4 regions of the Halobacillus seohaensis genome follow, and region 1 is predicted to be linked to each of the others. Evidence: riboswitches for the same ligand, from Rfam matches in the RefSeq annotation. Region 1 holds a riboswitch; each other region holds the start of a gene.

Region 1 (8,116 bases):
AAGCTGTCAAGTCTGGACAATAATCCAACACCAAAGTCTTTATCGACAGTAGGGTTAGGGTTCTCGTTAAAGATACTCTTAGAAGACTCATAAGCGCTAGAACCATGTTCAGCAAAGTCTAAACCAGAGATTTCTTCTTCGCGAGATACACGGATACCAAATGCAGATTTTAGAACGAATATCACAATAGCTGTAGTACCCATTGTCCAAGCAATAACTGCAAGTACCCCAACGGCTTGAATACCTAGTTGAGCAATGCCGCCGCCATAAAATAGACCGCCGTCTACTGCGAAAAGTCCTACAGCTAGTGTACCCCAAACACCGCAAATTCCGTGAACAGCAATAGCACCTACTGGATCATCAATGTGAAGCTTACGGTCAAGAAGTTGAACACCCTCTACAAGAATAACACCTGCGATTAGACCAGTAATGATTGCTCCAATGGCTGAAAGGTCTCCGGTTCCTGCAGTAATACCTACAAGACCAGCTAAAGCACCGTTTAAAGTTAGTGATGCATCAATGCGCTTATATTTCATGTAGGAATAAAAACCCGAACCAATAACCCCGGCAGAAGCAGATAACAATGTTGTCATGATAACGGTAGGGATAAGTGAAGTATCAGCAGCTAGTGTACTACCACCGTTAAAGCCAAACCAACCAAACCAAAGGATGAATACCCCTAAAGCACCAATAGGAATGTTATGGCCTTGAATAACATTTACTTTACCACCACTGTATTTTCCTAAACGTGGTCCAAGGAACATGACAGCTACAATGGCTCCAATAGCACCTGTTAAGTGAACTACGGTAGATCCGGCAAAGTCAATAAATCCAATCTGTGACAACCATCCACCGCCCCACACCCAGTGTCCTACAACGGGATAAATAAAAGCAGTCATTGCAATTGTTAGCAATAAGTATGAACTGAACTTGATTCTTTCAGCTACTGCACCTGAGATAATTGTCGCACATGTGGCTGCGAATACGGCTTGGAAGACAAAGAAACCAATTTGATCTTCATGACCGCTTAATAGAAAACCATCTAATCCTATAAAACCACCACCTGAGGAACCAAACATGAATCCATATCCAACGATGAAGTATAGAATAGAAGCAATGGACATCGTCATAAAGTTTTTCATTAAGATATTCAAAGCGTTTTTCGAGCGGGTGAACCCGGCCTCTACCATTGCGAATCCTGCGTGCATGAAAAACACTAGGAAGGTTGCGACCATAACCCAAATTAAATCAACGGATTCTAGAACTGATGCAGGAGTAGGTGCCGCAGCACTTGCTACAACTGGAAAACTAAGAGAAGCTAACAATAATAACGGGAGTATTTTTTTCATTATATTTTCCATCCTTCCAAATAGTATTATATTAGTGCGGCTTTTCCGCTTTCACCTGTGCGAATTCGATAAACTTCATCAATCGAAGATACGAAGATCTTCCCATCTCCAACTTCATCTGTAGCACAAGTGTTTGTAATGGTTTCAACGATTTCTTGTACTTCAGAGTCTTCAATAACCATTTCAACTTTCACTTTCGGGTAAAGTTTCACTTCGTAACGGTTACCTCGGAAGATACCCTCTTGTCCTTTTTGCTGACCACACCCTGCGACTTCAGAAACGGTTAATCCCTTGACACCCATAACGTCAAGATTTTCCCGTAACGTTTGAAAAGCTTCGGGGCGTATTATTGCCTCCACTTTTTTCATGGATAATTTCCTCCTTTGAATTTCGTGTTAGTTTTCTTAACACAATAAGTTATGTTAAGTCCTACTATAAAACAAATATTCAGAAAAATCAATAGATAAATTTTAATAATGTAAGAAAAGTTGACACAAATAAAAAAACACAGGTCATTTTAAAAAAATGACCTGTGTAAAGGGAGCATTATAGGGTTTTACAAATCGTCGAATCCATTATCTTCAGAAACCTTAGTATACTGCCTTGATTTTTGTTCAAAGAAGTCCGATTTTCCTTCATCCACTTCCTGATAAGCGCGGATCCATTTCAATGGGTTTTCCTGATATTCAGGATAAGGTTTATCGACTCCCATTAACTTGCAACGCTTATTAGCAATAAAACGAATGTAATCTTCTAAATCGTTTATGGCAATGCCTGGGAACTCATTGCCAATAATGTGATGAGCCCACTTAATTTCAAGCTCAACGGCTTCTTTAAAGGTTTCCGTTACGAAATTTTCATACCAATCACGGTCAAGTCCAGGATTCTCATTTAAAGTCTCTTTAAAGATGTGTGCAAACAAGTTCACATGAATTTGTTCGTCGCGATTAATGTAATTAATCATTGTACTTGTTGATACCATTTTTTGATTTCGCGCTAAGTTGTAGAAGAAGGCAAATCCTGCGTAGAAAAATAAGCCTTCTAATACAACATCATAAACGACTGACTTCAAAAAGGTTTCAACATTTGGTTGTTCGGCGAAATCTTCATAACCATTGGTAATGAATTGATTGCGTTCAATTAAAATTTCATCATGTTTCCAGTATTCGAAAATGCGCTCTTGTTCGCTTTGATCCACTAGTGTAGATAAGACATACGAATATGACTGATTGTGTACGACTTCCTGAAAAGCGAGCACTTGCATTAAAGCAGAGACACTAGAATCAGTTATATAGTCAGCGATTTTACTAGAGTAATCGGTTTGAATAGAATCTAGAAAGGCGAGCAATCCAATTATCTTTTTAAAAGAAGCTTGCTCTTGTTCCGATAGCTCCGGCCATTGTTTTAAATCGTTGCTCATATTAATTTCACTTGGAATCCAAAAATTAGCTAGCATTGTTTTATACATAGGATAGGCCCATGAATAACGGGTGTCATCCCAATTTAATACGTTTGAGCTGCGGCCATTGACCATGCCTGTTGAGGCATTGGGGGCATGATAGTCGACGAGTTTCCGTTGCTGTATAGTTTTATCCATCTTGTCCACCTCCTTAAGATGAGCAGCTTTCACATTCTTCAAAGTCTCCTTGGCTGGAAGTGGAACGTGTATAGTAGGTAGTTTTCAGTCCTGACTTCCAGGCGTCAATGTGTAAGGCAAGCAGCTCTTTTGCTTTGATAGAATTCTTCACGTAAAGATTAAAAGAAATCGACTGGTCTATATATTTTTGACGAACGGCATTTTGTTTAATACTAGAGTGCTGATCAATGTCATATGCAGATTTATAGTACCAATATGTTTCTGGTGTCAAGTCAGGAGCTGTGACAGGAATTTTGAAATCTTTTTTTTCCTCAGAGTAGAATTTTTTAAAAATGGGATCGATACTTGCCGTACTTCCAGCAATTAGAGAGGTGCTGGAATTGGGTGCTACGGCCATAAGATAGCCGTTCCTCATACCATTTGAATGTACGTCATGTTTTAATTCGTTCCAGTCAAAGGATCCGCCTTGATCAAACGTCCGTTTAACAAAAAATTCCCCCGTATCCCAGTCAGATCCTTCGAATAACGGGTAACTTCCTTTTTCCTTAGCTAACTGATTGCTTGCAGAAATCGTATAATAAGATATTTCTTCATAAACTTTGTCTGCATAGTCCACAGCCTCATCGGATTCCCAAACTATTTTATTTTGGGCTAATAGGTGTGCCCAGCCAAACGTACCTAAACCAATTCCGCGATAAGACTGATTAGTGAGCTGTGCCTGTAACACGGGGATGGTATTTTGATCGATGACGTTATCTAGCATACGAACTTGAATAGGGATTAATCTTGATAGTACACCTTGAGGAACAGCTCGTCCTAAGTTAATACTTGATAAGTTACAGACTACGAAATCACCAGGAGTCTTGACAGTAATAATTTTTCCGTCTTCAATATGTTGCTGGTCTTGCACCGTAGGGCTTTGATTTTGTGTAATTTCTGTACAAAGGTTACTGCAATAAATCAATCCTTTGTGACTGTTAGGATTCATGCGGTTTACTTCATCTCGATAGAACATGTAGGGCGTACCTGTTTCGAGTTGTCCAACCATAATTCGTTTCATGATTTCGATTGCCGGAACTTTTTCTTTCGATAACTGGTTACTCTCAACGCAAGCCTGATAGTGTTCTCGGAATGAACCGTTGCCTCGTGTTTCATCATAAAAATCCTCTAGCGAGAAGCCCATGACTTTACGAACTTCGTGGGGATCGAATAAGTACCAATCTTCTCTTTTCTCAACAGCTTCCATAAATAAGTCCGGGATTGATACTCCTGTAAATAAGTCATGTGTACGCTGGCGCTCATCTCCGTTATTTAAGCGGCTATCGAGAAAAGGGAAGATATCTTTGTGCCAAATGTCTAAGTAGACAGCTACTGCACCTTGTCTTTGTCCTAATTGGTCAACACTTACCGCGGTATTATTAATTTGCTTCATCCAAGGTAGAACACCTGAAGAGACACCCTTAAATCCGCGAATGTCGCTGCCTCTGCTACGGATTTTCCCTAAGTAAACGCCGATTCCGCCGCCGTGCTTACTTAAGTTGGCGATATCCGTGTTGCTATCATAAATCGACTGTAAACTATCATCAATAGTATCAATAAAACACGAGCTTAATTGACCATAACGCTTCCCGGCATTGGCTAAGGTTGGTGTAGCCACCGTCATATATAGATGACTTAAAGCCCAGTAGGCCTCTTTAACAAATTCTAAACGACGAACGGAATCTTCATGGGCCATCAATGTCATAGCGATAATCATAAATCGTTCTTGCGGGAGCTCGTAGACTAGGCCAGACTTAGAACGGGCTAAATAACGGTCCCCTAATGTTTTAATACCAATATAGGTGAATAAATCGTCTCGATCAGGAACAATTGCTTTTTCAAGCTCATCCATTTCTGCTTTTGAGTACTGGTTAAGTATATCTGGATTATAAATATCCTCTTCTACTAATATTTTAACTAATTGGTGAAACTCTTGGTATGCTTGTGAACTCCCACGATTAACTGTTGATTTTTCATACATTTGCTGTAAATGTATACGACTGGCAAGATAGGTCCAATTTGGTGTTGTTTCACTAATCTCAGCTAAGCATTCAAGAATTAAAGCCCTAGCTTGTTCATTTTTATCTCCTTGGACGCTCTTAGCCTTTGTTACCATGCGCTCCATTTGAAGGGATGGAAAGAGTTCTGCTTGTCCCTCTAACCATTCTTTCCAATAGGATGTCATAACGGAATCCATACGTTCACTCCTCTATTAAGTATTTTAATAAAAATTCCATAAAAAAACCCGCTCAGAGTTGATGAGCGGGTGAAACGATGAAATGAAAGAGGCTATTAAAGAACCCCTTTCATTTCATCGCTTCATCTTCTCAAACCCCGAAGAAGTTGAAACTTCTGCGAACAAAGACAGGTCTCCTGACTCACACCCAATTCTACTCCGGTCCTTCCCGTGATTTTTGCACAGTGGTTCTTCCGTTTCGCGAGTGTTTACAGTTGCGGGGGCAGTTCTGGTTTTACACCAGATTCCCTATTAAGCCTATGGCATCTTCTGTTCGCGGATACTATATATGGTATTTTCACTTTAAAATTTTAGCTTATATTGTGTTTTAAGCATAACTGAGATTGTTATGATGTGCAACTATTTTTAATGAACTGGTATAATAAAGTGGAGAACTTTGCAGTCTTAAAGAAAATTAGAGATGTGTAATAAATTTTTCGGAATACTCGTGTTAATTTGTGATTAATGAAGGAGTAAGAGGAGGGTTCAAGATGACATTTGAATGGCATAAGGAAGCAGAAAAGCAATGGGATGGACGAGCTGAATTCTGGAATACCAATAGTCAGACCATGTGGGACGAGGGGAGTCGAAAAACAATTATCCCCTTTTTAAAAAAATATGTAAAGGAAGGGGGACACATTGCGGATCTTGGCTGTGGAGATGGATATGGATCGTTTAAATTAGAAAAAGAAGGTTATCGTGTTACAGGCCTTGATATTTCAGTAGATATGATTCAACGGGCGAAATCAAGGGTAGAAAATGAAAACCTCCAATTCACACAAGGTGATCTAGTGAACCTCCCATTTGAAAAGGAAAGTTTTGATTCGATTATGGCTATCAACTGTTTAGAGTGGGTGGAAGTACCTTATCAAGGATTAGAAGAAATGAAACGTGTGCTAAATCCAGGGGGGAGGCTGTGTATCGGAATCTTAGGACCTACAGCGATGCCTCGGAAAAATAGCTACCGCCGAGTGTATGGGGACAAAGTGATTTGTAATACGATGATGCCTTGGGAGCTGGAACAAATGGCGATTGAAACTGGTTGGAAGCATATAGATGGGCACGGTGTATATAAACGTGGGGTTGAAGAACAGGACGCGGCTGGTTTTGCGAAAGAATTACAACAGTCTCTTACATTTATGTGGGTATTTATATTTGAAAAAGAGTGAAGGAAATAAATCAGGAGATATAGGTTCCATAGAAAAGCGAATCATATCAAAAGTAATTAATACCAAACCATGATGTTCCTTGCAAACTAAGTAGTTCCGATACCGTGGAGAAAATCTAAAATAACTGTTGGAATAACATACTAAATACACTATGTTTAGCACCATAAATAACAGTGCAAATAACACACAAAAACGCTTGGACATTTTAATATCTAAGCGTTTTTCTTTATATTTTCTTCTTCAACTAAAGCATCTTTTACTTGAAGACTCAGCTTCGAGAGATGTTGTTTCCGTTATGGTTGAAAGCGTTTGGAGGTCCGGGAAATCACTCGCTTTCCGTGGGCATGTGTTGAGCCTTCCTCGGGCTATCGCCCTGCGGGATCCCACCGATCATGTTCATCCCAGCTCTTACGCCTTATAAGGACGAAGGCTACATCTAGTTCATCAATCCTATCGGGCGTTATCCAGCTCCAGCACCTAGCGGCTAGTGAGACTTCCCTCGCTTCGGTACGATAAGTCAACATCGAATCACGATGTTCTTCGTGTTTCCTTTATCTCCGACAGCTCAGTCCAGTCCATATGCCGCTGACCAAGGCGCCTCCGCTTTTAAAAGTGGAGTCTCGCAATTTTCCGGCCCTCCTTGCCATTGTGAGGCAGACGGAAACCTCAGTAATGGGTTCTTCAAATTGTAGGCTATTCATAGATGGGAGTGGGTGGCTAGGAAACGGGGAGACTCCTATGGGATGTGCGGGACAGCTGAGACCCGACCCCACAGGACGAAGTCCGAGGAGGCTCAGCGCCCGCCCCATGGAAAGCGAGCCGTTTCCCGCAGCCCCTACATTCACACAAACACCTCGAATTCAAGTCTTCAACAATACGGTCTCGTTAGTTTAATTGTAATCGTCCACAATCAGTCAACGTGCTAAATACTATGCTAATTATGGTGCAATTTGTAATGTTGATTTTGGTAAACCAAAAGGAATGTGGGGATTTATGTTAAAAAATATATAGATAACTACCAATTTACGTAGTAGTTAGCACGTTGACAATAGCTATTGTCATTATGTTAGTTGGGTTACGATTTTGTATGATAATTCAAGTGAAGGAGGGTGAGGTGCCCCGGACCTTCTAACGTTGCTCTTTATCATCGTATTGATCCATCGACCAGTTTTTTTCTTCATCGCTTTCTACAATACCTAAGATGACATCCGAGATACTAGAATCTTCTAAGACCTTATCGCGAACTTTATATTTAATATCGTCTGCCTCTGCAAGAGAGAGCCCCTTAATCAGCTCGATATAACTTTCAACATGATACTCTCTTCCCTCTTGGAGGATACGGAGTTTTTTAATATCAACGACATTCTGATCACCTAATATCACTTCAGCTACTCGTTCTTCAATAATTTTAGGGGCAGCCACGCCAATTAAACCAATCGTGTTTTCATATCCAATTTTAATGGCGATTCCAATTAATAATATTCCAATAATAAGTGTGCCTAGTCCGTCAAGAAAATATAGTCCCGTGAAGTAAGATAGGACTACAAAGATGAGGGCAATCATTGCACCAGACGTTGCGACAAGGTCTTCATAAAAAACTAGTCGTGTCGGCGGTGAGGAAAGTTTGGCATTTTTGAATGAATCTTTAAAAATATTAAAGCCTTTAGAACCCGCTCGGCTCTCCTCATTGATTTCTTTCATAACTTTAATCAAGATATATCCGTCA
Region 2 (8,116 bases), on a different contig from region 1:
TATTTTGGCTTATATGAAAGCACAAATGGTTCAGTCGTATGTGTTTATTGCTGAAGAAGACTTCTACCGAAAAGAAATTACCAGTGATGATGTATTATATCGTATTGATCGTTTGGTTGAAGATACAGTCACCCTAACGGAAACCTATGAGAAAATTCGTGAGGAAAAAGAAGCAGAGTATGATTTTTAGTAAATAAGCGGCTTCTATTTATAGAAGGAGCTCTGAATCATCTGGAAATATCGAAATAGCGCAGTTCCCATATAACATAGGGGAGGCTGCGTTATTTCTTTTATTTTAGTACTTGTTAATGAATTGTTGCCGATGATCCTTGGCTCACCTAGTTGTTTCATTAAGTCTGCCTAGCAATCTATGCAGTCAGATTTGTCCATTCATAGGGAGGTATTGTTAAATCATGAACCCTCCCCAATTAGTAATTAAATATTAAAAGCTATATTCATAGTTTGTTAAACAAGCGTTTAATCTTTGACCATTTCTTGGGTGTGGAATAGGGTGATTCTGCATACATACAAAATGTATTTTTACCAATGGTTTTTGCTTTATAAAGCGCCTCATCTGATTCTTTGAATAATTGTTCTAGGCTTTTGTCCTCTTTGTAGCTAGAGATACCGATACTGGTTGTTATCGAAAGGGTATGATGATCAACTTTAAATGGTTGCTCCATCACTTTTAATATTCTTTTGGCTATCGGGATTACATCATTCGTCTCGTCAAGGTTTGTTATAATAGCCTGGAATTCATCACCGCCCATTCGAGAGACCATATCGGTTTCCTTTAGGTTTCCATGAATTCTTTGACCGAAACCTTTAATAATCTCATCTCCAATATCATGACCATAATTGTCGTTAATGTGTTTAAAGTTATCACAGTCCATTGTCAACACAGTGAATTGTTTGTTCGTCCGTTTCACATTTTCTATTTCATTATGGAGTTGTTGGTATAGTAATCGTCTATTAGGTAGGCCTGTTAACTGATCATGCATGGCCATGGATCTTAATTCATCTTCTCGATGTTTGCGTGTGGAAACATCCCTAATAACAACCACAATCTGTTCAACATTGCCATCTGAACCTAATACAGGAGTTCCTTTTGTATTCCCCCATATGATGTCTCCATTTTTATGGAAAAGTCGATGTTCCGTTTCGAAAGATTCCCCTGTTTCGGCTATCTGTTTCCAAAATCTTTGTACTTTATCTATATCATCCTTATGTACGAAAGACGCTACAGATTTACCTATATAAAAATCCGACGGTAATCCTAGCAATGGCTCATGGGAAGGAGAAGCATATTGAATGATCCCATCTAAATCAATGACGCGAATTAAATCATTCGTATGATTTGCGATTAAACGATAACGCTCTTCACTTTCTCGAAGACGATCTTCCATACGCTTGATTTCCGTAATGTCCTTATACATAGCGACACCACCAACCAATTCATTTCCTTCCATAATAGGAGAGTAGGAAGCTAACACATCAATTGTTTTCCCTTTTTTTGTGACTCGTTTCGAATGGTGGTTTTGAATCACGTTTCCATTTCGTAACTGAGCGAGAATTTCCGGGAAGTCATTTTCCGTATTGGGGAGAATGCTGATGCTCGAATTATGAGTTAGCTCTTCTTCCTTCCAACCTAATAACTTAGAAAACCCCGGATTGACACTAGTATAATTCGCATGGTGATCAAACATAAATACAGCATCAGCCGCATTGTTAAACATTAAGTCCATTTGTTCCTTTACTTGTTTTAATTGGTTTTCATGTTCGATCCATGCGGTGACATCCCTTGTTACGGAGATAATATGTTCACATTCGCCTTTGCTATTAAAAATTGGGGTGACTTTAGACTCCAAAGAGGAATATCGTTTGTGTAAATCACGGTTGGATGTGGGGAGCTCCATTTGAGATTGATAGGTGATTGTTTCTTTGTTTTGTAATGCTTCTTGGTACTTTTGCGTAATAATTTCTGCTGATTGTGAAGGCATGAGGTCGAATATCTTCTTTCCTCTAAAATCACCGGGGAAATGGAGAGTATCGATCGCATTTTGATTGGCCGTTATATACCGAAATGATCCGTCTTCATCTGCAGATACTAAAAAGATCATATCTGAAATGTTATTAAAAATTAGTTCTGAGTACTGCATGTTTTTCATGTTAGAAATAAATGTTGTTAACATGTTCTCTACTCCTTTAAATTTTGTCGGAAAAAGGGACTAAGACATATTACATGTTAAATTTATAATAATTATACTTTAATATACTTATTTTTTGAATAGAAATTAGTGTTTTTGTGAAGTTTTGTCGAAAAATACGAGATAGATAAATTCATAGGGCACTTACAAGATGATTAAGTTGTTATAAGATGCATGATATCATATTTTCAGACTAGTGGAAGGTAAAGTTGAAAAATGTCGAATTTTATTATTAGTAGTATAATTTTTCTGGGTAATTCATCCTCTAAGGGCGATAACGATTCATAATACGGGAATCAAACCTGAACATTTAATGATTGAAGTAACGGAAACGATTATGATGAACAATATGGACAACACCATAGATGTTTAAAACTTTTAAAAAAATCAGATGTATAAATTGTTATGGATAAGAATTAGGTTATAGGCTTGGTATTAGAATAGTTGCTGAGTGGTTAGAACTTTATTAAAGAAATAATGTTAACCAACTATTGGCGCAGTTTCCTAAAAGGGGAGACTGCGCTTTTGCTTTAAAAAAACATAAAAATAACAGAGACGATCGCAATTTGTCGTTCGTTTATTTTAATTGTGGCAGGGAGATCAAAAGGCTAAATTCCTAAAAAAAGAGTAAAAAAATATAAAATGTATATATTAAAAATGTTTCGATCTAAATCTATATGGAGGTTAAGTAATGAAAAAGAAATTAATCATCTTACTTATGTCTGTCGCTTTCTCAACTAGTTTGTTATCTGCATGTAACGCAGATAACAATGAGATGAATGAACAACCTGAAGATGTTAACTATGATCCAACTCGCTATAAGGATGAAGATAACAGATTAGAGGAAGGGCCACCTACCGACCCTCGTGATGCAAAGTATATGAATGAACCAGACACGTCTTCTAATATGAATGAAAAAGAACTAGATCCGGATGTAGAAAGGCGCGTTGAATAAGAAAGCCGTGATTAGAAAGTGATTTATTATTATATGCTGTGGAATGAGCCTTCTTTAAGAAGGTGTCTATGTGGCACGGTTTCCTGATAAGAGGAAGCCGTGTCACCTTTTTGTTAAGGAATATCTGCTAATTGGTTCATCATACGAATGAGTTTCTTATCATCCCATTAAAGTTTGGAGGGCACAAGAATCCAACAGATTGGCGAATATTACATTTTCACAAATGTAATTTTGATGTAAGATAAACTCACATGTTTACTGACAGGAAAATTTAGATCATCTAAACTTATAGTAATAAATCTTAATAGGGGGCAGAACAAGTGAAGGTAAGTTGGTTTTTACAGTTTTAACCATTTTAGGATTCCTCCTACTTGGCTCGGCGGTCTTATTGCCTTTATTGCGTTAAGAATTTTATTAGGGCTTGGAGAAGGTGTTTTTTATTCGAATGACCGTTCCTACATCGCCTTTCATTCCCCGCCTGAAAAAGTTGGATTGGGCATGGGCATCGTTCTTACGGGAGTTTCAGTTGGACCGACGGCAGGTTTACTCGGAATTCCTTATCTGTTGACAGTTGCCGAATCTTTTATGGGTGAAAGTGCTTGGCGTTTTCCCTTCTTTGTAACAGGTGCGCTCACTTTGGTAATCGGAATTATCCTCTTCGTTTTTCTAAAGCCGAAGACCACTCCGCACGAATCTGTCGACTCACCAGGGATAAAAGCTGATTTTGGAAAAACGCTCCTCTATATGTCGAGCTACTCGGCTGTGTTTTTGCTGATTGTGATGGGGATCTATTTCGTTTCTGTTAAATTGAATTTATCTTCTATTGCAATTGCCTTTATTCTAGTGGCTCTTTGCCCGCTTTTAATTTTTTATTTATACAAAACGAAGAAGTCCGAAATCAAACCCTTGCTAGTCAATAAAAATTTGTTCTTACTCTATTTATTTTTTATCCCAGTTATGTGGCATCTTTGGTTTTATGGGTTCTGGTCTGTCTCGATCGTCCAAGAGTTTGGAGGAGGGGCACTGTTGGCAGCTGCATTGGTTGCATCCTTTAATGGGGTGGCAGGCATCATCGGTTTTCCGCTCGGAGGGAAGATTTCTGATTTAGTGGCACACCGTCCGAATGGCCGAAGGAATGTTCTAGTTGTGTTAACGGCGATTCTGACTGTACTTATCTTTATTTTTGCCGCTTACGTAATGACCGGCCACACCAGTCCAATTATCATGTCGATCATTCTGTTTGTATCAGGATTATTTTTCTTTGCCTTGCAGCCTGTTGCTCATGCATTGGCATCTGATCTAACTCCAGAAAAGAGTAGGGGGTCGATGTTCGGCATGCTAAATTTAATTGCAGAAATTGGAGCCGTTCTTTCACCCGTTGTCTCAGGAGTTATCAGGGATTACACGGGCAATTGGGGAGTTCCTTTATTACTTGACGGTATATTGATGGCAATGGGCTTAGGTCTTGTGTTGGCTGTTTCCGGTAAAGCGGTTCGTCAGACTACTTTGTCCTCTGTGAAAGTGGCCAATTGAAAAAAGGTGAGTTTTTATGAAAAAAGGCTTTTCCCCGTTAAAGTGAATCTGGGAAAAGCCTTTTTAGCTCGTTGTACTATAAAACTATTGAACTTGAATGAAGCTCGCGTGGTTCAGAACACCGATAAGTAAGTCTGTCTTTTACTTCCATGAAAAAGGTGTTTCCTGGTATACATAGTAATTGAGCCAATTAGAGAATACCAGATAAGCGTGTGAGCGCCAACGGTTCAAAGGTTTTTCGTTAGGATCATTGTCTGGGAAATAGTCGATCGGCATCTCTGGTTGTAGGCCGTTGTCCATGTCTCTGTGGTATTCAATGCCTAGCGTCGTTGCATCATATTCCAAGTGGCCGGTCACCATCACATGTTTCTTGTCTTTGGATAAAATGGTGAACGGTCCAGAATCCTTGGAGGTAGACACAAGTATCAAGTCATCATGTGCGAGAATTTCTTCCTCTGAGACATCCGTGAAACGGGAATGGGGTGCTAAGAATTCATCATCACATCCTCTGACAAGCTGCACATCTGAATTGACTAACTGATGCTGGAAAACGCCTGTCCGTTTTTCAGATAACTTAAATTTATCGATGCCATAATGGTAGTAGAGGGCTGCTTGGGCTCCCCAACAAATATGCATCACAGAGGTCACATGAGTTTTCGTCCATTCCATGATTTCCGTGAGTTCTTTCCAATAATAGACTTCTTCAAATTTTAACTGTTCTACAGGTGCTCCCGTAATGATCATTCCATCGTAGCGGTTGTTTTTGATTTGATTGAAGCTTTTATAAAACTGTTGTAAGTGTGATTGACTCACATTTTTGGACGCATAGCTGGCTGTATGTAGTAATTCTACATTTACTTGTAAGGGAGAGTTACTGAGCAGTCGTAGCAGCTGGGTTTCTGTCCGTTCTTTTTCGGGCATTAAATTCAAAACCAATATATTTAAAGGACGGATATCCTGGGTACTCGCTCGTTGCTCGTCCATAATGAAAATATTTTCGTTGGCTAGAATCTCACCTGCAGGTAAGTTCTTCGGAATGTTTATAGGCAATCAAGTTCCTCCTTTACTAAGGTACTATATTTATTATAGATACGTAGCTTTAATGGTGCAACTGGGTAAAGCGTTAATTATTCTGAAAGAAAGGCCTAATTCCATATAAAAGTTCATTTTACCCTTCTGCTGAATGTTTGGAAGGTTGACAATAAATAGTTAAATTGCTAGAGTCTTTCTCATAGAAAAAAGAATTTTATAAAAAACACCAAACTATCGGAGAAACAGAGAAACTGGTGCTATCATACCTGACAATCTGGTTATTCTCCATGATGGAAAATTTAATACATTTATTATTAAAGGTGTTGTCTAGGCGAAAAGGCTTATTCAACTTAAAAGGGAAGTTCGGTTAAAATCCGACACGGTCCCGCCACTGTAAATGTGAACTACCCACAAGAATGTCACTATTTCTTTTTAAAAGAAAGGTTATGGGAAGGCGTGGGTACGTGAAGATCATGAGTCAGGAGACCTGCCTGTTGGTAATACACTAAACCTACGAGGAATAGGGAGGTGTTATGATTGTAATAGTTAAGACTGTGATATCAGTCTGAATTTACATGCTGTCATGACGATCTCTCTTTAGAAAGAGAGATTTTTTTTATTGTCTAGATCACCTTGATAAGTGACAAGTCTATATCGGAAAATAGCATGATCGAATGATACTCAAATTATTGAAAGTAGGATAGTAAAATGAAGCGTTTTTTATTTGAATATGAAGTAATCTCTACAGGAACTAAGAGTGAATTTAGTATAACCGAATTGAATGAAGAACAAGCAAAAGATAAAATTGTGGAGCGAGTGGCTGATATGGAATTCACCGAAGAAGATGATATTAAAATTGGTGAAATGATAAAAATTTTGAATATAGAAGATAATTATTATGAGTGTGAGGGTTGCACATAAAATGCTATAGTTGTTAGCATAACCATTCAGTTAATTTTAATTGGGTAATTGACAATCTTGATTATGATGATAGTATGAATATTGAAAAAATTAAATAGTGAAGTTCTTCCACTAGGGGTACCTTCTTTAGTTGGATTAGCACTAGAAAGTTAGAATTCTATGCTATTCAACTACTGACAAAAGGTTGAGATTAAAGTAAGACTTTAAGACCCTTAGAACCTGATCTGGATCATACCAGCGTAGGGAAGTGGAGTTGCGAAATAAATAGGATTAATATTTAAATTTCCAATGCAACCACTTTTCTTACTATGGTAAGGGAAGTGGTTTTTTGTATGATTTCCTTTAGGAATTGTTGCAAAATCGATGGCTCTACTAATTAATAAAAAACATAGAATGGGAGATGAAGAAGAATGGGAAAAGGCTTAAAACTAACGGATATTTTAGTAACAATCATCATTGCGTTAATATTTGGTATGATCTATAAACTGTGGGGACCGTTGTATGGTGTGGTTTCAACATTCGGACTTCAATTAGAGCAATTAATTTATGGAATGTGGTTTATTGCTGCAATCGTTGCTTATTTAATTATACGAAAACCTGGTGTTGCTTTATTGGCAGAAGTTGCTGCTGCACAAGGTGAATTTATTTTTGGTGGTGAATGGGGCGTAGCTACACTGATATTTGGAATAGGACAAGGTCTTGCGGCTGAACTAATCTTCGCAGCTTTCCGATATAAGAGATTTGATATGTTCGTTGCATCTTTAGCAGGTGTTGCTTCTGCATTTGCTTCAATTGGCATTGACTACTATTACGGGTACATCGGAGACTTGGCACTTTGGAACTTGCTTATCATGTTTGGAGCCAGAATGATTGGAGCTATTCTTATTTCAGGTATCTTCGCTTATCTCATCGTTCAGGCTTTAGAAAAAACAGGAGTAACGAATCTTGTGCGCCCTGCTTCTAAGGAAGATTACAAGGCTTTAGGCTAGTATAGGAGTGGAGAATCATGACAAGTATCGCTAGTATGACAAACATGCGGTTGAAGTTTCCGGGAGTTGAATCCTTGTTATTCAAGGATTTCTCCATTTCTCTGAATAAGGGAGAAAAGGTATTAATACTGGGCCCGTCAGGTTCAGGAAAGTCTACTCTTTTACAAGTCTTGACGGGATTAATTCCTAATACTGTAGATGTACCCATGAAGGCGGAAGAATTGGTCATCCCAGATTCCTGGGGGTTTTTATTTCAGGATCCAGACTCCCAATTTTGCATGCCCTATGTAGACGAAGAAATCGCATTTGTCCTGGAAAACCTTCAAATTCCACGAGAAAAAATGGAAAAGTATATTGAGTATTATTTACAACAAGTTGGATTAGACATTGATGAGATCCATACGAAAATACAAATGTTATCAGGTGGTATGAAGCAACGGTTAGCTATCGCCTCCGTTCTAGCTCTAGAACCAGAGGTA
Region 3 (8,116 bases), on a different contig from region 1:
CCCAGACGGAGAAGTAGAAGAACAAGTAGTTGGTCCTCTAACATTGGAGAAGCTTGATGGCTATTTAGAGGAGATTACACCGGAGACTTAAGTCCATATGAAATTGTGAGGTTTTACTATGAAAGATATTACATGTGAGTGTGGTCATGTAAACCCTGAGGGTACGGTCTTATGTGAATCGTGTGGAAAACCCGTGAAAGATAATCAACACCTTAATGGGAATAATGATAAAGAACTCTTAAATATGAGATATGACGGAAGTGCACGGCGCTCACAAACGTATAATCGTACATTTGTTGACAAAGTGTGGAACTTCTTTTCTTCCGTTAAAGTTGGTGTCTCGTTGATCATTATTACCTTAATCGCTTCAGCGATAGGTACAGTCTTTCCACAGGAAATGTATATTCCACCAGGCTCAGATCCAACGACTCACTATAGTGATCAATATGGAATAATTGGTCAAATCTATTATCAGTTAGGTTTTCATAATTTATTTACCTCATGGTGGTTTATGATATTACTTGCTATGATTGGAATTTCGATCGTTATAGCGAGTCTTGACCGTTTTATTCCATTGTATAAAACGTTAAAAAGACAAAGACCAAAGCGTCATGATTTATTTATGAAAAAGCAACGGGTTTTTGGTCAAACAGAATCTGATTCGATTAAATTCGATCAGTTGAAGAGAAATTTAAAGAAACAACGTTTTAAAGTAAAAGAAGAGGAAGGTAGTCTCCTAGCTGAGAAGAACCGTTTCTCTCGGTGGGGTCCTTATGTTAACCATATTGGTCTTATTATTTTCTTGCTAGGAACATTACTTAGATTTATTCCAGCCTTATATGTAGATGATTTTATTTGGGTACGTGAAGGTGAAACAAAAGTTATTAGTGGTACAGATGGACAATATTACATTAAAAATAAAGAGTTTATTTTGGAAAATTATGATGAAGACGATGAAAGGTTTCAGGAATCTATTCAAAATAATGGTGCACCCGTTCCAAAAAATTATCAAACAAATGCAGTAATTTATGAAAGAACCGACGACGTTGTAGTTGGAAAAGATCCTGAGTTACAAAAAATTAGTGAAGCGGAAGCGAGAATGAACCATCCGATTCAATTTGAGGATTATTCTTTATACCAAGCAAGTTATCAACAAAATGAGTTCAAAGATATGACATTTAAGTTACATGATACAAATGATGAAGATAGCTCGTATGGCGAATTTACGATTGACTTAAGTGATCCTGAGTCCGAGTATGAATTAGATAGCGGACACAAAATTGTACTTGACTCCTATTATCCTGAATATGAACTAAATGATGGGGAACCTGTATCGGTATCAAAATATCCAAAGAATCCTGCGTTTGTTTTCAAAGTGTTCGCACCAGGTGAATCAGAACCAGAAGTGAGTTTTGCTGGTATTGGTGCCAACGTTGATGGTACTGGAGAAAATGAGTACAAAGTTGGACTAGTGAATTTTGATGTTCGAGATGTGACAGGCTTAGCTGTTAAAAAGGATTATACACTACCTTTTATAGCACTAGGAGGAGCCATTTTCATGATTGGTGTGAGTATGGGAATGTACTGGAATCACAGAAGAATATGGGTGAAACCTCAAGAGAATGGTGCTTGGATTGCAGGTCACACCAACAAAAATTGGGTGGCACTAAGGCGTGAAATTGATAGAGCTATCGATGGAACAGGAATAGAAAAGCCCATCGATCAACAAGAATTGAAAAGCTAGCCTTCATTAGGAATGTAAGGAGGAAAGGATATGGGAGAATTAAGTACGATAAGTAGTAACTTACTATATGCAGCTTTCTTTATCTATTTAGTAGCTACGTTTTTCTTCGCAGGTACTATTAGTGATAAAGGAAAAAATAAATCGGAGCTTGTTGGAAAAATAGGGATCACGATAACGATCATTGGTTTTTTGACACAGTTGGGATATTTCTTTACAAGATGGGGTGCGTCAGGACATGCACCAGTTAGTAATTTATTTGAGTTTATTACTTTCTTTGGGATGATGCTTGTTTTTGCATTCATCATTATGTATTTTATTTATCGAATTAATATATTAGGTTTAGTCGCACTACCGATTGCATTATTAATAATTGCATTTGCAAGTATGTTTCCTACAGAAATTTCTCCGCTTGTACCATCGTTGCAGTCTCACTGGTTATACATTCATGTAACGACAGCTGCACTAGGCCAAGCAATACTATCAATTAGCTTTGTAGCGGGGTTAATTTTCTTGATTCGTCAAGTGGATCAATCAGTGAAATCGAAACAAACCTTCTGGCTTGAGTTTGTTCTATTTATGGTTGCTACTACACTTGCGTTTATTATCGTGTCCTCAATTTTTAATGTCACTAACTATAATTCTACGTTTGAAGCACCAGTAGAGGGGCTAGTTACTGAAATTACTTATGAGATGCCAGCCATTGTTGCCCCATTTGATGGTGAATTATTATCAGAAAATACGATGTCACCTCTTTTTCAAGCACCTGAATGGATGCGGGGAGTAGATGCATCGATTAAATTTAATACTATGATTTGGTCGTTACTCGGTGGGCTAGTTTTATATGGAGTCATTCGATTAGTGCTCAGAAAGAGAGTAGCTAATGCTCTTCAGCCATTATTAAGAAAAGCTAACCCAGAAATCATTGATGAAGTCGGGTATCGTGCCGTAGCCATTGGTTTTCCTATATTTACTTTAGGAGCACTGATATTTGCTATGATATGGGCTCAGGAAGCTTGGAATCGCTTCTGGGGATGGGATCCTAAAGAGGTATGGGCGTTAATTACATTCTTCTTTTACGCTGCCTATTTACACTTGCGTTTATCAAGAGGATGGCAGGGGAAGAAATCTGCTTGGTTAGCGGTAGGTGGATTTGGAATTATTATGTTTAATTTATTAGCAGTAAATCTAATTATTTCAGGTTTGCATTCGTACGCTTAAGAATTTATAGGCAGGTTGGGTTTGTTTATCCCACCTGCCATTTATTATAATCAGACCTAATACTATAGGAGGTGGGTATAAATGATGGATAACAACGAAGCTAAGATTTTAGTTGTCGATGACGAAGAGCGTATAAGGCGACTGATAAAAATGTACTTAGAAAGAGAAAACTATGAAATTGATGAAGCAGAGGATGGCTATGAAGCACTTAACATGGCATTACAGGAGGATTACGATGTGATCCTATTAGATATCATGATGCCGGGTAAAGATGGAATAGAGGTATGTAAGGAACTACGTGAGAAGAAAGCAACTCCAGTGATTATGTTGACAGCGAAAGGCGAGGAAGCCAATCGAGTACAAGGCTTTGAGGTTGGCTCAGATGATTACATTGTTAAACCATTTAGTCCAAGAGAAGTCGTTCTTAGAGTGAAAGCGCTTTTGCGAAGGGCTTCCACAACTAAATTTTTAGAAACAGATACAACGACGAGAAACATTTTGGTTTTCCCTCACATGACCATAGATAATGATGCTCACCGGGTGACTGCTGATGGGAAAGAAGTTGCGTTAACCCCGAAAGAATATGAGTTATTGAATTATATGGCACAGTCACCAGATAAAGTGTTCGATAGAGAGCAGTTATTAAAAGAAGTGTGGCAGTATGAGTTTTTTGGTGACTTACGTACTGTTGATACACATGTTAAAAGACTTCGGGAAAAGTTAAGTAAAGTCTCCACAAAAGCAGCAGGAATGATTAATACTGTCTGGGGAGTTGGATATAAGTTTGAGGTTAGTGGTGAGTAATGTTTTGGCGTAGTGTTGTTGGAAAACTATGGTTCACGATTTTATTGCTTGTTTGTTTTGTATTGTTTATTTTAACTGTTCTTCTCCTTGAATTTTTTGAAAATTATCATGTCTTAGAAGCAGAAAAAGAATTATTGCAGACGGCAACTAAAGTTTCTGATGTAGTTTCAGAATATGAAAGGGAAGAACTTATTTTATCCATGACTGATCTAATTAAAGATCCCTCAAGTCAAGTTGTGGTAACTGACAGAAGTGGTAATATTCTAACTTCCCCATCATCAGAAGGTAATGACTTACCAAATTTCAGTTATAACTGGTTTATGAATGATTCGGAGTTCGCTGCTGTTGTTGAGGAACGGAAAGATGTAATGAAAGTATCTAATATTGAAGATTCAGAATTAGGCTATATGGTTGTTGGTACACCCCTTAATGATCAACAAGGTGCTGTGTTTGTCTATCAATCACTAGACACAATAGAGGAAACTTCAGATCAAACGACCAAGATTATTTTCTTAGGAGCAGGCATCGCCATAATATTAACCACTATATTTGCTTTCTTTCTATCCACTCGTATAACTTCCCCTTTGATCAAAATGAGGGAAGGGGCACTTGAATTAGCAAAGGGAGAATTTAATACAAAAATTCCTATACTCACTCATGATGAAATTGGTGAATTGGCCATGGCATTCAATCGGATGGGTAGACAATTAAAGTTTCATATAGATGCTCTCAATCATGAGAAAGAACAATTATCAGGGATATTGCGTTCAATGGCTGACGGTGTGTTAACTATGAATCGTCAAGGGGATGTATTAGTTTCGAATCCTCCAGCAGATCAATATTTGCAAGCATGGGCTTTCGAAGTTAGTGGGATAGAAAAACACTATAGCGAACAACAAAGGAATCTGCCAGTTCCTATGAGAGAACTTTTTAATAAAGTGATTGACAACGAACAAGAGCTGATGACTGAAGTCACTGTTCAAGGTCGAACTTGGGTTATAATTATGACTCCTTTATACGACCAGGATCATGTAAGAGGTGCAGTCGCAGTTTTACGTGACATGACTGATGAACGGCGATTAGATAAATTGCGAAAAGACTTTATAGCAAATGTTTCCCACGAACTAAGAACCCCTATATCAATGTTGCAAGGCTATAGTGAAGCCATCGTAGATGATATAGCCGAGTCAAGAGAAGACAAAAATGAACTTGCGAAAATTATTCATGATGAGTCATTAAGAATTGGACGATTAGTGAACGAACTCTTAGATATTGCACGCATGGAAGCAGGGCATATCTCCTTATATCTAGAACAAATTCAAGTCGGTCCGTTTGCTAAGAAAATAGTTAGGAAATTTAAAGGACTCGCAGAGGAAAAACAAGTTCAATTGAATCTTGATCTACAGGATGAACATCCCATGATTTCCATAGATATTGATCGCATGGAACAAGTGTTAACGAACTTAATTGATAATGCAATTCGTCATACTGATGAGAATGGAACAGTTGATGTGATTATAGAACGTAGTCAGTCTGAATGGCTTATTCAAGTATCGGATTCCGGTCAGGGTATTCCTGAAGATGATTTACCTTTCGTCTTTGAACGCTTTTATAAAGCTGATAAATCTAGGAAAAGAGAATCTTCTCAAAAAGGAACAGGGCTAGGGCTTGCTATTGCTAAGCACATTGTTGAAGCCCATAGCGGAAGTATCGGAGTTCATAGCAAGGTTGATGAAGGTACTACGTTCACTGTGGTTATTCCTATCAAAGAGGAAGAAGATGAAAATTAGATTGCTAAATCGTTGAGAATCGTGTAACCTGTAATTTGAACTTAATATGTTGATGTTGGTGCCCAAATAGGGCTGAATAGGGAATCTGGTATTAATCCAGAACTGTCCTCGCAACTGTAAGTGTAGACGAAAAGGAGAAACCACTATAATCTTTATGGGAAGGTTCCTTAGTAGGATGAGACACAAGTCAGTAGACCTGCCAAACATCACTCGTTTCAAAGCTTCGAGGGTTGAGCGTTTGAGATATCCGTTTGGTTTATGAATGATTATGATTAACTCCATTTGGTATGTCTTAAGCCTGTTCTTCACTATGAAGAGCAGGCTTTTTATTGTTTATACATAAAACGTTTCTAGAAGCTTTGAAACAATCAAATAGTAGGGAGGAAGTTTTATATGAGCAAGCTTTATCAAGGATTTTTAATGACTTTATTGGCGGTTGTCCTGTTATCAGGCTGTCAAGAGGAAGCTAATGAAGGTGTATCTGAAACTGAACAAGAAAAAGTAGAGGAAGTATCTATCGAGGTTGAAATTTCTCAAAATAAAGGAGAAGAAGTTATTTCGACAGAAGAGCATTCCGTAGAAGAAGGAACCATGCTTATGGAAGTTATGGAAGATAATTACGAGGTTGAACAAGAAGAAGGATTTATTAATAGTATAGAAGGTATTTCTCCTGAAGATGGTGAACAAAAGGCTTGGCTTTATACGATAAATGGAGAGGATGCAACAGTCGGAGCCACGGAATATGAAGTAGAAGAAGGAGACGAAATCAATTTCGATTTTCAATCTTGGGAATGATGGTATAAATGAAAACGTATAAAATTACGCTGATTGCAATGCTAGCGGCATTGGCCGTTGCCGGAAGGATTGCAATGGCTCATTTGCCAAATATCCAGCCCGTGACAGCCATTATCATCATCACAGGCTTTTGGTTAGGTCCTTTAGCTGCTGTAACCATGGCTATCTTAACAACCTTTCTCTCAAACGTGATTCTAGGGATGGGAATTTGGTCGATCTGGCAGGTAGTCTCCTGGTCGGTGATCGGAATGATTGCTGGAGTTATAGGTAAATACTGGTCATCTATTCCTGTTTGGGGCTTATCGGTATATGGTTTTTTAAGTGGGATGTTCTTTGGGTTAATGATCTCAGTGACTATGTATACCGTTGGACAATCTTTTTGGGCTTATTATCTAGCGGGTATCCCTATGGACGTCAACCATGCAATATCTAACACTGTATTTATTTTGGTATTATCACCAATTTTAGGTAGGTTGTTTAATAAATATCATAAGTCCCATATCATGACTTAAAAGCTATCTTATTAGTAACGGGTTCTGTATAGTAATTTGTTTCGGTTTTTGGAATGCAAGTAAGAAAAGATTCGGTCGAAATCGTAAGTAGTTCTGTTTCGGTTGAGAAACATATGAAATAGTATATGAGTTAGCAGACCAAATCGCATAGCGGTTTGGTCTTTGTATTTTCCTGCCATTTGATGGGCTTCCTAGCCTGGAAGAAGTCATGAAGACCATTTTCTAAAAGCCACAATCGCTTACTTTCTAGCGAGGAAACTAGTGAGAAAACCTCATCCAGGTAGTGAAGAGTATAGAATCTCCCACCATGGTTTCATCAGCCTAAAATACCCCTATCTTATGGCTCTGATTGGATGGGGATTTACGAGATTCGCCGATTCGTCCGCGGAAAGCGAGCAAAGATTCCGATCCAATCAACAACGCTAACCTAGATAAAGGAGGCAAATCTTTAGAAAATAGTATATAAGAATTCCACGCCGGCTTGTATAAGTCTCTCAATAAGGTAGGAGGTAGAAGATTCGCATCCAACCAATAAATACCTATTATGGACAAAAATAATCTAGTATATGAAGCAAATAACCTCAATTCCCTTGCTTTTTTTGTCTATAGGTTAGCTGATTGGTAAGTAAAAAAGGGATTCTAATTTTTTATAGAATGGTTTCATTTATGGTTAGGAAAGATTATCATAGTAAAGTGTAACTTTTTACATAGATAAACGACTATTATGATGAACGGGGAGGCCGAGCATATGAAACCGTTCTTTGATGATTTTTATGATAAATATCATCAAGATTTATTTCAATACGTATTTTACATGGTGAAAGATCGTCAGGTTGCAGAAGATCTTGTACAGGATATTTACATTAAGGTGATTCGCTCTTACGAATCTTTTGATGGAAGAAGCAATGAAAAAACATGGTTATTTTCTATAGCGAAGCATGTTACGATCGATTATTTCAGAAAACAAGGAAGAAAAAGAAAAAGATTCTTTGAGTTCTTTAATTGGGAAGAAAAAGGTGAAAAGCTGCCTAGTAGCGCTCCTTTACCAGAAGAATTAGTTGAGAAAAGTGAACAACTACAGCAAGTCTATCGAGGCTTAGATCAGTGCTCAATCGATCAAAAAAATGTTATTATCTTACGTTTTATGCAAAGCATGTCCATTCAGGAAACAGCAGAAATTTTAGATTTTACAGAAAGTAAAGTGAAAACCATTCAGCATCGTGGCTTAAAAGTGTTAAAAAAAATATTAAATA
Region 4 (8,116 bases), on a different contig from region 1:
TGTAAAGGATCACGTACTTCTAAGTTAATGTACCTATTTATAGCACTATCAAAATGGACGCCCAGTAAATAATGCTCCTGATTAGACAGTGCTTTAATTTTCCAAACGCCTTCAGTAGGATTATGAATGGTTAGCATATGGTGATACGTTCCTTTAAAGATAGTCTCAGAGTCTGCAATTGGAATAAAGGATTTGTTCACGGATCCACCTGGGCTAATGAGAGATATGTTCGGCTTTTCGTGTTCACTCATCCAATTTACCGTAATAGTGTTCACGTCATTTTCTACAAAAAAGGTTTCAGTAGTTTCACCTCGGTAACTTCCTCCGTGAAAATAGGCATGTGCTGAGGGTTTTTGTTTTTCCAAGGATCTATTATTATGGCTGTCACTTTTAAAAGTACTAGATTCGTATAGGTGATCAGCGAACAAGTGGAACGTAGAATGACCTTTAATAATTTCTGAATGATTCCAATCACTAACACGTAACTCTGTAGTGTAGGGCAATCGGGATCTTTCAACTGTGATAGCTCCGTCATTTTCACCATAGCTGCTTAAATAGAGGCCACCCCAGTAAAGGGAAGAGCCAAAGGAGCCCCAGCCGGTCCCACTTAACGTATAAAATGGAATATGATCGACCATCGAACAGCTATCTGTCTTACTGCGAAAATAATCCATATAACCTGTTTGAAGGGATTTTATTGCTTCATTTTTATTACCAATGATGTCAGCAAGCCACCCAGCCCAAGTACTGAAAGCTAAATCTGCCAATTCTGAACCTTGATGGGGAACAGAGAGGTTTATGACTTTTGCAACGTAAGGAATTGCCTCATAGTGAATCATAGCAGATTGAGTATCAATTCCACCCTTACTATGGGCGACTACAATTAACTTTTCATTAAAATGTTGATAGATTTCCTCTAGTTTACTAGCTAGGAGTCTGCCGTTATCCCACATATCGAGAGTTGAGTGCAAATCAATAAATGCTGTTTTAAATCCATTAAAATAGGCTATTTCATACATGTCATTTCCATTCCACCATGTGTGGGAGGAACTATTTATTCCATGGATAAACACGATCGGTCGTTTAGAAGGGGCTACATATGGTGGAACTGTTCCTTTATACCATTGACCTGGGGTGCCAGAAGTTGAATTTTTTCTATATTTATCGGCTTGAAAAGGATAAGTGACAGGCAATGATCCGTTACGATTTGTCATAACAATCTCCTTTATAAATTGAGTGTGTTCAATGTTATGGTAGATAGTTGCCCGAGTTGAGTAATAAAGAGTTATAAAAGCCAGAGGAATGGGGGCGAGGGGGAAACGGCTCGCTTTTTCGTGGTTGGATCCTATGAGATAAACAACCTAGGAGTTTTCGTATATGCCAACAGAAAACGAGTGTTTTTTAAACTAAATTAAAGTAAGGGAATCGTTCTTCCACAATCGGGAGCTTTAACGGAATGAGATGAGCAACTTTCTTAATAAAAAAAATAATCAATATAGATACTATCATTATCTATGATTTAAAACTTTTGTAAAGCGATATTGTGATGAAGAACGATTCCCCCTAGAAAGAGAACGTCAAAGATTGACATCCACACCAGATTAATAGATATTAAGTAGAAGGGAAACATCCCTCCAAACTAAATGAGCTTTATGGTTGCTTCAATATAAAGAAGCTGAAAAGGGAAGTTGGTGTAAATCCACGCGGTCCCGCCACTGTAAGGAGTAGACATCTTTTAATTAACCACTGCTTTATCAAAAAGCGGGAAGGAAAAAGAAGTCGTTGACTCCAAGCCAGGAGACCTGCCATAAGGAAGAACATGATCATCCTACGGGAGATAGGAGTGTGTTACATGATGAGAAATCGCTATGGCTAGCAGAAGGATCTATTTTTCGAATCTCATGCATAATACGCACCTCCAGAAGGTGTATTTTTTATGAAAAAGGAGAAATGATGATGGATCAAATCCTGCCCGTAAGTCATTCAAAAATGGTACAGACGCGTCTAGTATTACCCCCAGACACCAATCATTTAGATACAATATTTGGTGGGAAAGTGTTAGCTTATATTGATGAAATTGCAGCATTATGCGCTATGAAACACAGTAATAGCGTTGTTGTGACAGCTTCTATTGATTCAGTTGATTTTTTAGCTTCTGCCAAGGTAGGAGATGCCTTGCAGTTAGAGGCAAACGTCACTGCCACTGGTCGAAGTTCAATGGAAGTCTATGTGAAAGTATTTGCTGACGATATGTTGCAAGCAAAAAAAGTAATGACGACAGAATCCTTTTTAACGATGGTAGCTGTGGATGAGAATGGTAAGCCGAAAGTTGTTCCAGGGATTTTGCCTGAAACTGAAGAGGAACAAAGATTATTTGAGACGGCTCCAGCACGCAAAGAGCATAGAAGGAGTCGGGCAAGTTTGAGATGAAAAAAAAGCTGTCTCATTTTGTGAGACAGCTTTACCTTGTCTAAGATTATTTCTCAGGCACGTCACAGTTATCATCTGTACAAGAAGCTCCGTTATCTTCAGGAGACAACGATTCAAAAGCTGGAGTAGATTTTTCCTCATCCAAAACCTTTTGTAAACTTTGCACAAAAACTTCTGTCGGTTGAGCCCCGGAAATGGCATATTTGCGATTAACGACAAAGAATGGAACGCCCTGCACACCAATCTCTTGAGCTTCTGCTTCCTCGGTGCGAACTTCCTTTGAATATTCCTCGCTCGCAAGTACTTTACGAATTTCTTCTTTATCTAAACCAATCTCACTTGCTAACTCTACTAGTGTTGTATGATCACCTACATCTTTAGCCTCTGTAAAAACAGCATGGAAGAAACGCTCGGCTACTTCTTTTCCGAACCCTTTAGTTTCAGCGAATTTAGCTAGGCGATGGGCGTCAAATGTATTCGTAGAAATCATTTGATCGAATTGAAAATCAAGTCCAACTTCCTCCGCTTGCTGAGTCATATTTGCAGTCATTTCTTTAGCTTCATCCAAGCTCTTTCCATATTTCGCAGCAAGTTTTTCGTGAATGGTTTGACCCGTATTTTTGATAGCTTGTGGGTCTAATTCAAAGCTTTTATAAACTATATCTATCGGTTGTTCGGCCGATAGTTGCTCTAATGATTGTTCTAATCGACGCTTTCCTATATAACAAAATGGACATACGAAATCGGACCATACTTCTATTCTCACTTTATCACCTCATGAATTATTGTACTCTTATTTTAATAGCATGGGCAGTTGAAAGCTATTATTCTGTTTGAATGCTGTTTGTTATTGCATGGATGAACATTTCAAGACTTAGAACATAACAAATATTTTTAAAAAGATGAGTAAAGGTCGAGCTCTCGTGGTATATAGATATCACTGTATATTAAAGATTCGATTCCAAGCTTGTGCGGCGGTTCCGTTGCTTTTCATCGGAGAATGGGGGATGGGAAACCACTCGCTTTCCGCGGGGAAGACGGCAAGCCTCCTCGAGCTAAATTTAATAGGGACGGTAGAACAGCGCGATTTCGATAGATACATAGGGATAGCGACTCCTTCTCCACCGCTTCTATCCCCACACTAGTATCTCGGAATCGAGTCTTCAACAATCCTGGCCTTATGTGGAAGACTCAATTTCGAGACATTCCGGTAATTTCCGTTACCAAGGATGGCGTTAGAAGGTCCGGGAAATCACTCGCTTTCCGTGGGCATGAGGTGAGCTTCCTCAGGCTACGCCTTGCGGGATCTCACCGATCATGTTCATCCCACAGGAGTCTCGCAATTTCCCGGACCTTCTTGCTTTCGTGAGGAGAACGGAAGCATCAGATGTGGTGATTCAAGTGAAAAAGCACTCCTTATGAGTGATGAGAATTGTGCTGGAAGTTGCTTTATTGCATATCGCATAAAGCCTCGGATTATTCAATAAAAGAATGGGCGGTTCCGTTGCTTCTTACCGGAGAATGGGGGATGCTGGGTGAATATTGCCATTGAAATGATCCACTTCTGCTATTAATAGATCCTGTACTATTGATCTGTACTATAAATTCAGAAACGGTCTTCACAAGGAGAGGTGGTGATGGTAGGCATACATCACCAGGTAAGCCTCCGTTTATGGCTTGAAATTATTGCCGGAGAGATTTTTTTCAAGGTCCCTTAATAGGTAACTTATATAAACAGGATATCACACCCGTGATGGCAATATTCCGTGGTCTGTATCGGGCTTCAATTGGCGTTATAACAGATATCTCATACTTTAACAGGGAAGGGACGGTAGAACAGCACGATTTCGATAGCAACATACGGCAAGGGGCGGTGGGGAAGGGGAAGACTCCTGTGGGATACGCGGGTTAGATGAGACCCCGCAAGGCGCCAGCCTGAGGAGGCTCAGCGCACGCCCACGGAAAGCGACTCCTTCCCCACCGCCCCTTTCTCCACACAATCATATCGGAGTCGAGTCTTCAACAATCCTGTTCTGGTAGTTTAGTAAAGTTATCCATTAATTTTAACAAAATATCCAGAATACCTTCGTAAAACCTGAATTTTAACTATGATATAAGCCACTCGTTTTAACACAAGAATTCAATTGATAAACTTCATAAAGCAAACGGATGTTCTTGTTGTATAGGCTTATATCCTTATTTCACTAAAGTTATTTATGCATAATATGATTCATTCTCGACTATTTTGAATTTTTTGATAGTTATTGACGGAATTTCTATTTATACTTGGGCAGAGGTTAATTATGGAAAAATGAGAAGGAGGAGTTGGATGTACAAAAAGAAATCATTAATTACAAGTATGATTGCTGTATTGGCATTAAGTCCTTTTTTAAGTACTATTCCTACAGCACAAGCAGAAACGGAAGGTGAAGTTGGCGAATTATTTTTCTCTGAATACATAGAGGGAAGTAGTAACAACAAAGCAGTCGAGATTTACAATGGTACAGATTCTGATGTTGATTTGTCGGAATATGAAGTGGAATTGTATTCAAATGGTGCTATTGAAGCCACAGGATCTTTTGAAATGGAAGGAACACTTGCAAGTGGTGACGTATTTGTAGCGGCAAATAGTCAAGCTGATCAGGAATTATTAGCTGTTGTTGATACAACCAATAATTCAGCGATTAATTTTAATGGAAATGACCCACTAGTCTTAAAGAAAAATGGAGAAATCATTGACTCCATTGGACAAGTTGGAAGTGAAGAGGATTTTGGAAGTAATGTAACTCTCGTACGCCAAGGAGACGTAATTTCGGGTGATGCGAATCCTGAAGATGATTTTTCTGTTAGTAATGAATGGGATAGTTATGCATCGAACACCTTTGACTATCTAGGTACCTATGATATGCCGGAAACAGAGCCAGTTGATCTTCAGACGATTGAAGAGGCAAGAGGAGAGGAAGCAGGCTCAACAGTAAAAGTAGAAGGGACAGTAACAGCTTCTATCGATACGGGTGGTCAAACGAATTATTACATTCAAGATGACTCTGCAGGAATTATCGTACGTGTGCCAGGGAAGCAAGCAAGCGTTGGTGATCAGATCACAGCGACGGGTGAGTTCTCTGACTATCACGGGATGCAACAAATCCTATCATCGTCCGCCAATATCGAGATTACCGAAGAAGGAGCAGGGGTTCCGAATTCGGAATTAGTAACAGCTGACGAGTTTACCGCTGATCAGGGAGAGGCGATCGAAGGTGAATTTGTTAAAGTAGAAAATGTTAAAGTTCTTTCAAAAAATAGCTATGGGGATTTTGCAGTTGAAGATAGCAATGGTACGTTCACCATCACTCCTGAGAATGAAGACTTATTAGAAGTTGGGAAAATTTATGAGCGGATTTCAGGAGTAGTAAACTATAGCTTTGAAGAATATAAGCTTGTCCCCCGCAATGAACAGGATATTGCTGAAGTTATCTTTGCGGTAACAGCTAATCCTCAATCCGGATCGATCGTTGAAGGTGGAGAAGTTACTTTGAATACGGCTGAAGATGGAGCGGCCATTCATTATACGACAGATGGCTCAGAACCAGATGCACAAAGCCAACAGTATGATGGACCTATCACAATTCAAGAAGATACTTCGCTCCAAGCTGTAGCTGTTCGTGCTAATGGTGACGTCAGTCCTGTAGCAACATATGAATATGAGTTATTAACTCCAATTGATGAAGTGGAGATTCACGACATTCAAGGTGCAGCTCATACCTCTCCATATGAAGGAGAAGTTGTTGAAGACGTGAGTGGAGTTGTTACGAAGGTTGATGGATCCAATGGTTTTTATATGCAGTCAACCAATCCTGATGATGAGGTAGCAACGTCTGAAGGGATTTATGTTTATAACCGACCTAGTGAGGTTCAAGAAGGTGATGCGGTAGAGGTTAATGGAGAAGTAACTGAATATAGAGAAGACGGGTATTCAGATGCTGATGATCTTCTAACAACACAGATTAGTGCGTTAAATGTAAACGTACAATCTTCTGATCATGAAATTCCTGCTCCCGTTATTATCGGGGAAGACCGGGAACAACCGACTGAAGTCATTGAAAATGATGGGATGGAGTCGTTTGACGCTCAAGAGGATGGCTTAGACTTTTATGAAAGCTTGGAAGGGATGTTGATTGCTGTAGAAGATGCTACGGTTTCTGGTCCAATCAACTATGATGAGCTTTCAGTTTATACCGAAACAAGTGAAGACCAACGAAAAACACAAGCTGGTGGACTGAGGGTATCCCCAGACGATTACAACCCAGAGCGCATCATGTTTGATGTGGACGGTATGAGTCTGGACGCCGTAACAGGTGATCAGTTGGATGGCACAGCTACAGGTGTTGTTAGTTACGACTTTAGTAATTTCAAGATTCGCCCGACAGGAGATTTTCCTGAGCTGGTCGATGGAGGTACAGAATCACAAGTAACTGAACTTAGTGGGACCGAGGATGAGTTATCAGTTGGAACATACAATATGGAAAATTTTTCAGCGGAAACAGATACAGACAAGGCTGAACGGATTGGTGAACAAATTGCTACCAACATGAATGCTCCTGATATTGTAGGATTAGTTGAAGTTCAAGATAATAATGGTTCGACTGATGACGGAACAGTGGAAGCGGATGAAAGCTACGAAGCTGTGATAGAATCAATCAAAGCAGCAGGAGGCCCAACTTACAAATATACAGATATTGCACCTGAAAATAATGTTGATGGAGGTCAGCCAGGCGGGAACATACGAGTGGGTTACATTTACAACCCAGAGCGTGTAACTTTACTTGACAAGCCAAAAGGTGATGCAACGACAGCTGTCGAAGTAAGCGAAGCTGGACTATCACATAACCCAGCTCGCATTGATCCTGCAAATTCAGCTTTCGATGATTCAAGAAAATCACTCGCGGCCGAATTCGAATTTAATGGAGAAACATTTATTTTAATAAATAACCACTTTAATTCTAAAGGTGGAGATGATGCGCTATTTGGAGCTAGTCATCCTGCAGAACTAGGTAGTGAGGAACAACGGATTCAGCAAGCGACAGTTCTAAATAACTTCGTTCAAAAAGCGGAATCAGCGGTAGAAGAGGCTAACGTTGTAGTAATGGGTGATTTGAATGATTTTGAATTCTCCAACCCGCTTCAAACTTTAAAAGGGGAGGAACTCGCTAATTTAACTGAAAACCTACCAGAAGAAGAACGCTACTCTTATATCTATCAAGGGAACTCTCAAACGCTAGATCATATTTTAGTAAGTAATTATTTAGAAGAGAGCACGCAAATCGATTCCATTCATATTAATGCAGACTTTTCTGAGGCAACGGGGCGTGCTAGTGATCATGATCCAATAGTGGCCCAAATAAATACGAATTTTGATAGTGATGAAGATAAAGGAAAAGGAAGTAATGGTAAAGCGAAAGGCCATGATAAAGGCAAAGGAAAAGGGCACGAAAAAGGTAAAGGACAAGGTCATAAAAAGCATCATTAAAAGGACATATCCCATGGAACGTTGTTGAGCGACGTTTCGTGGGGTTTTTTTCGTTAATAAGATTCCTGCTTTTATGGGGACGTATACCATCTATCAAAGAAATCTATTGTCTGGCTGGTGTGGAGTGCATTCGTTTGGTGGAATTGTTAGAGTCGTCGA

What was found. Region 1 has a riboswitch for cobalamin ahead of ACFQIC_RS17685 (ribonucleoside-diphosphate reductase subunit alpha). Riboswitches for the same ligand answer to the same signal wherever they lie in the genome.
Region 2: it holds a riboswitch for cobalamin, as region 1 does, so the genes downstream of both, ACFQIC_RS16970 (hypothetical protein) here and ACFQIC_RS17685 (ribonucleoside-diphosphate reductase subunit alpha) in region 1, are expected to answer to the same signal.
Region 3: it holds a riboswitch for cobalamin, as region 1 does, so the genes downstream of both, ACFQIC_RS01225 (DUF4430 domain-containing protein) here and ACFQIC_RS17685 (ribonucleoside-diphosphate reductase subunit alpha) in region 1, are expected to answer to the same signal.
Region 4: it holds a riboswitch for cobalamin, as region 1 does, so the genes downstream of both, ACFQIC_RS09300 (acyl-CoA thioesterase) here and ACFQIC_RS17685 (ribonucleoside-diphosphate reductase subunit alpha) in region 1, are expected to answer to the same signal.

Annotation. Positions count from the first base shown of each region.
Region 1 covers NZ_JBHSZV010000051.1:5,769-13,884, forward strand. The annotation lists gene ACFQIC_RS17670 (ammonium transporter) at 1-1,349, opposite strand, end outside; gene ACFQIC_RS17675 (P-II family nitrogen regulator) at 1,376-1,717, opposite strand; gene ACFQIC_RS17680 (ribonucleotide-diphosphate reductase subunit beta) at 1,906-2,946, opposite strand; gene ACFQIC_RS17685 (ribonucleoside-diphosphate reductase subunit alpha) at 2,960-5,182, opposite strand; cobalamin riboswitch at 5,332-5,508, opposite strand; gene ACFQIC_RS17690 (class I SAM-dependent methyltransferase) at 5,713-6,390, shown strand; gene ACFQIC_RS17695 (cation diffusion facilitator family transporter) at 7,519-8,116, opposite strand, start outside.
Region 2 covers NZ_JBHSZV010000047.1:149,055-157,170, reverse strand. The annotation lists gene ACFQIC_RS16995 (NADPH-dependent FMN reductase) at 1-190, shown strand, start outside; gene ACFQIC_RS16990 (PAS domain S-box protein) at 456-2,192, opposite strand; gene ACFQIC_RS16985 (hypothetical protein) at 2,899-3,162, shown strand; gene ACFQIC_RS16980 (MFS transporter) at 3,523-4,695, shown strand; gene metA (homoserine O-acetyltransferase MetA) at 4,837-5,745, opposite strand; cobalamin riboswitch at 6,029-6,237, shown strand; gene ACFQIC_RS16970 (hypothetical protein) at 6,436-6,648, shown strand; TPP riboswitch at 6,752-6,911, shown strand; gene ACFQIC_RS16965 (ECF transporter S component) at 7,059-7,637, shown strand; gene ACFQIC_RS16960 (ABC transporter ATP-binding protein) at 7,655-8,116, shown strand, end outside.
Region 3 covers NZ_JBHSZV010000004.1:185,839-193,954, reverse strand. The annotation lists gene resA (thiol-disulfide oxidoreductase ResA) at 1-91, shown strand, start outside; gene resB (cytochrome c biogenesis protein ResB) at 119-1,744, shown strand; gene ccsB (c-type cytochrome biogenesis protein CcsB) at 1,775-2,962, shown strand; gene ACFQIC_RS01235 (response regulator transcription factor) at 3,044-3,766, shown strand; gene ACFQIC_RS01230 (ATP-binding protein) at 3,766-5,556, shown strand; cobalamin riboswitch at 5,596-5,775, shown strand; gene ACFQIC_RS01225 (DUF4430 domain-containing protein) at 5,950-6,351, shown strand; gene ACFQIC_RS01220 (ECF transporter S component) at 6,360-6,863, shown strand; gene ACFQIC_RS01215 (RNA polymerase sigma factor SigX) at 7,612-8,116, shown strand, end outside.
Region 4 covers NZ_JBHSZV010000022.1:28,190-36,305, forward strand. The annotation lists gene ACFQIC_RS09295 (esterase/lipase family protein) at 1-1,214, opposite strand, end outside; cobalamin riboswitch at 1,637-1,824, shown strand; gene ACFQIC_RS09300 (acyl-CoA thioesterase) at 1,957-2,430, shown strand; gene ACFQIC_RS09305 (DsbA family oxidoreductase) at 2,477-3,196, opposite strand; gene ACFQIC_RS09310 (chitobiase/beta-hexosaminidase C-terminal domain-containing protein) at 4,760-7,957, shown strand.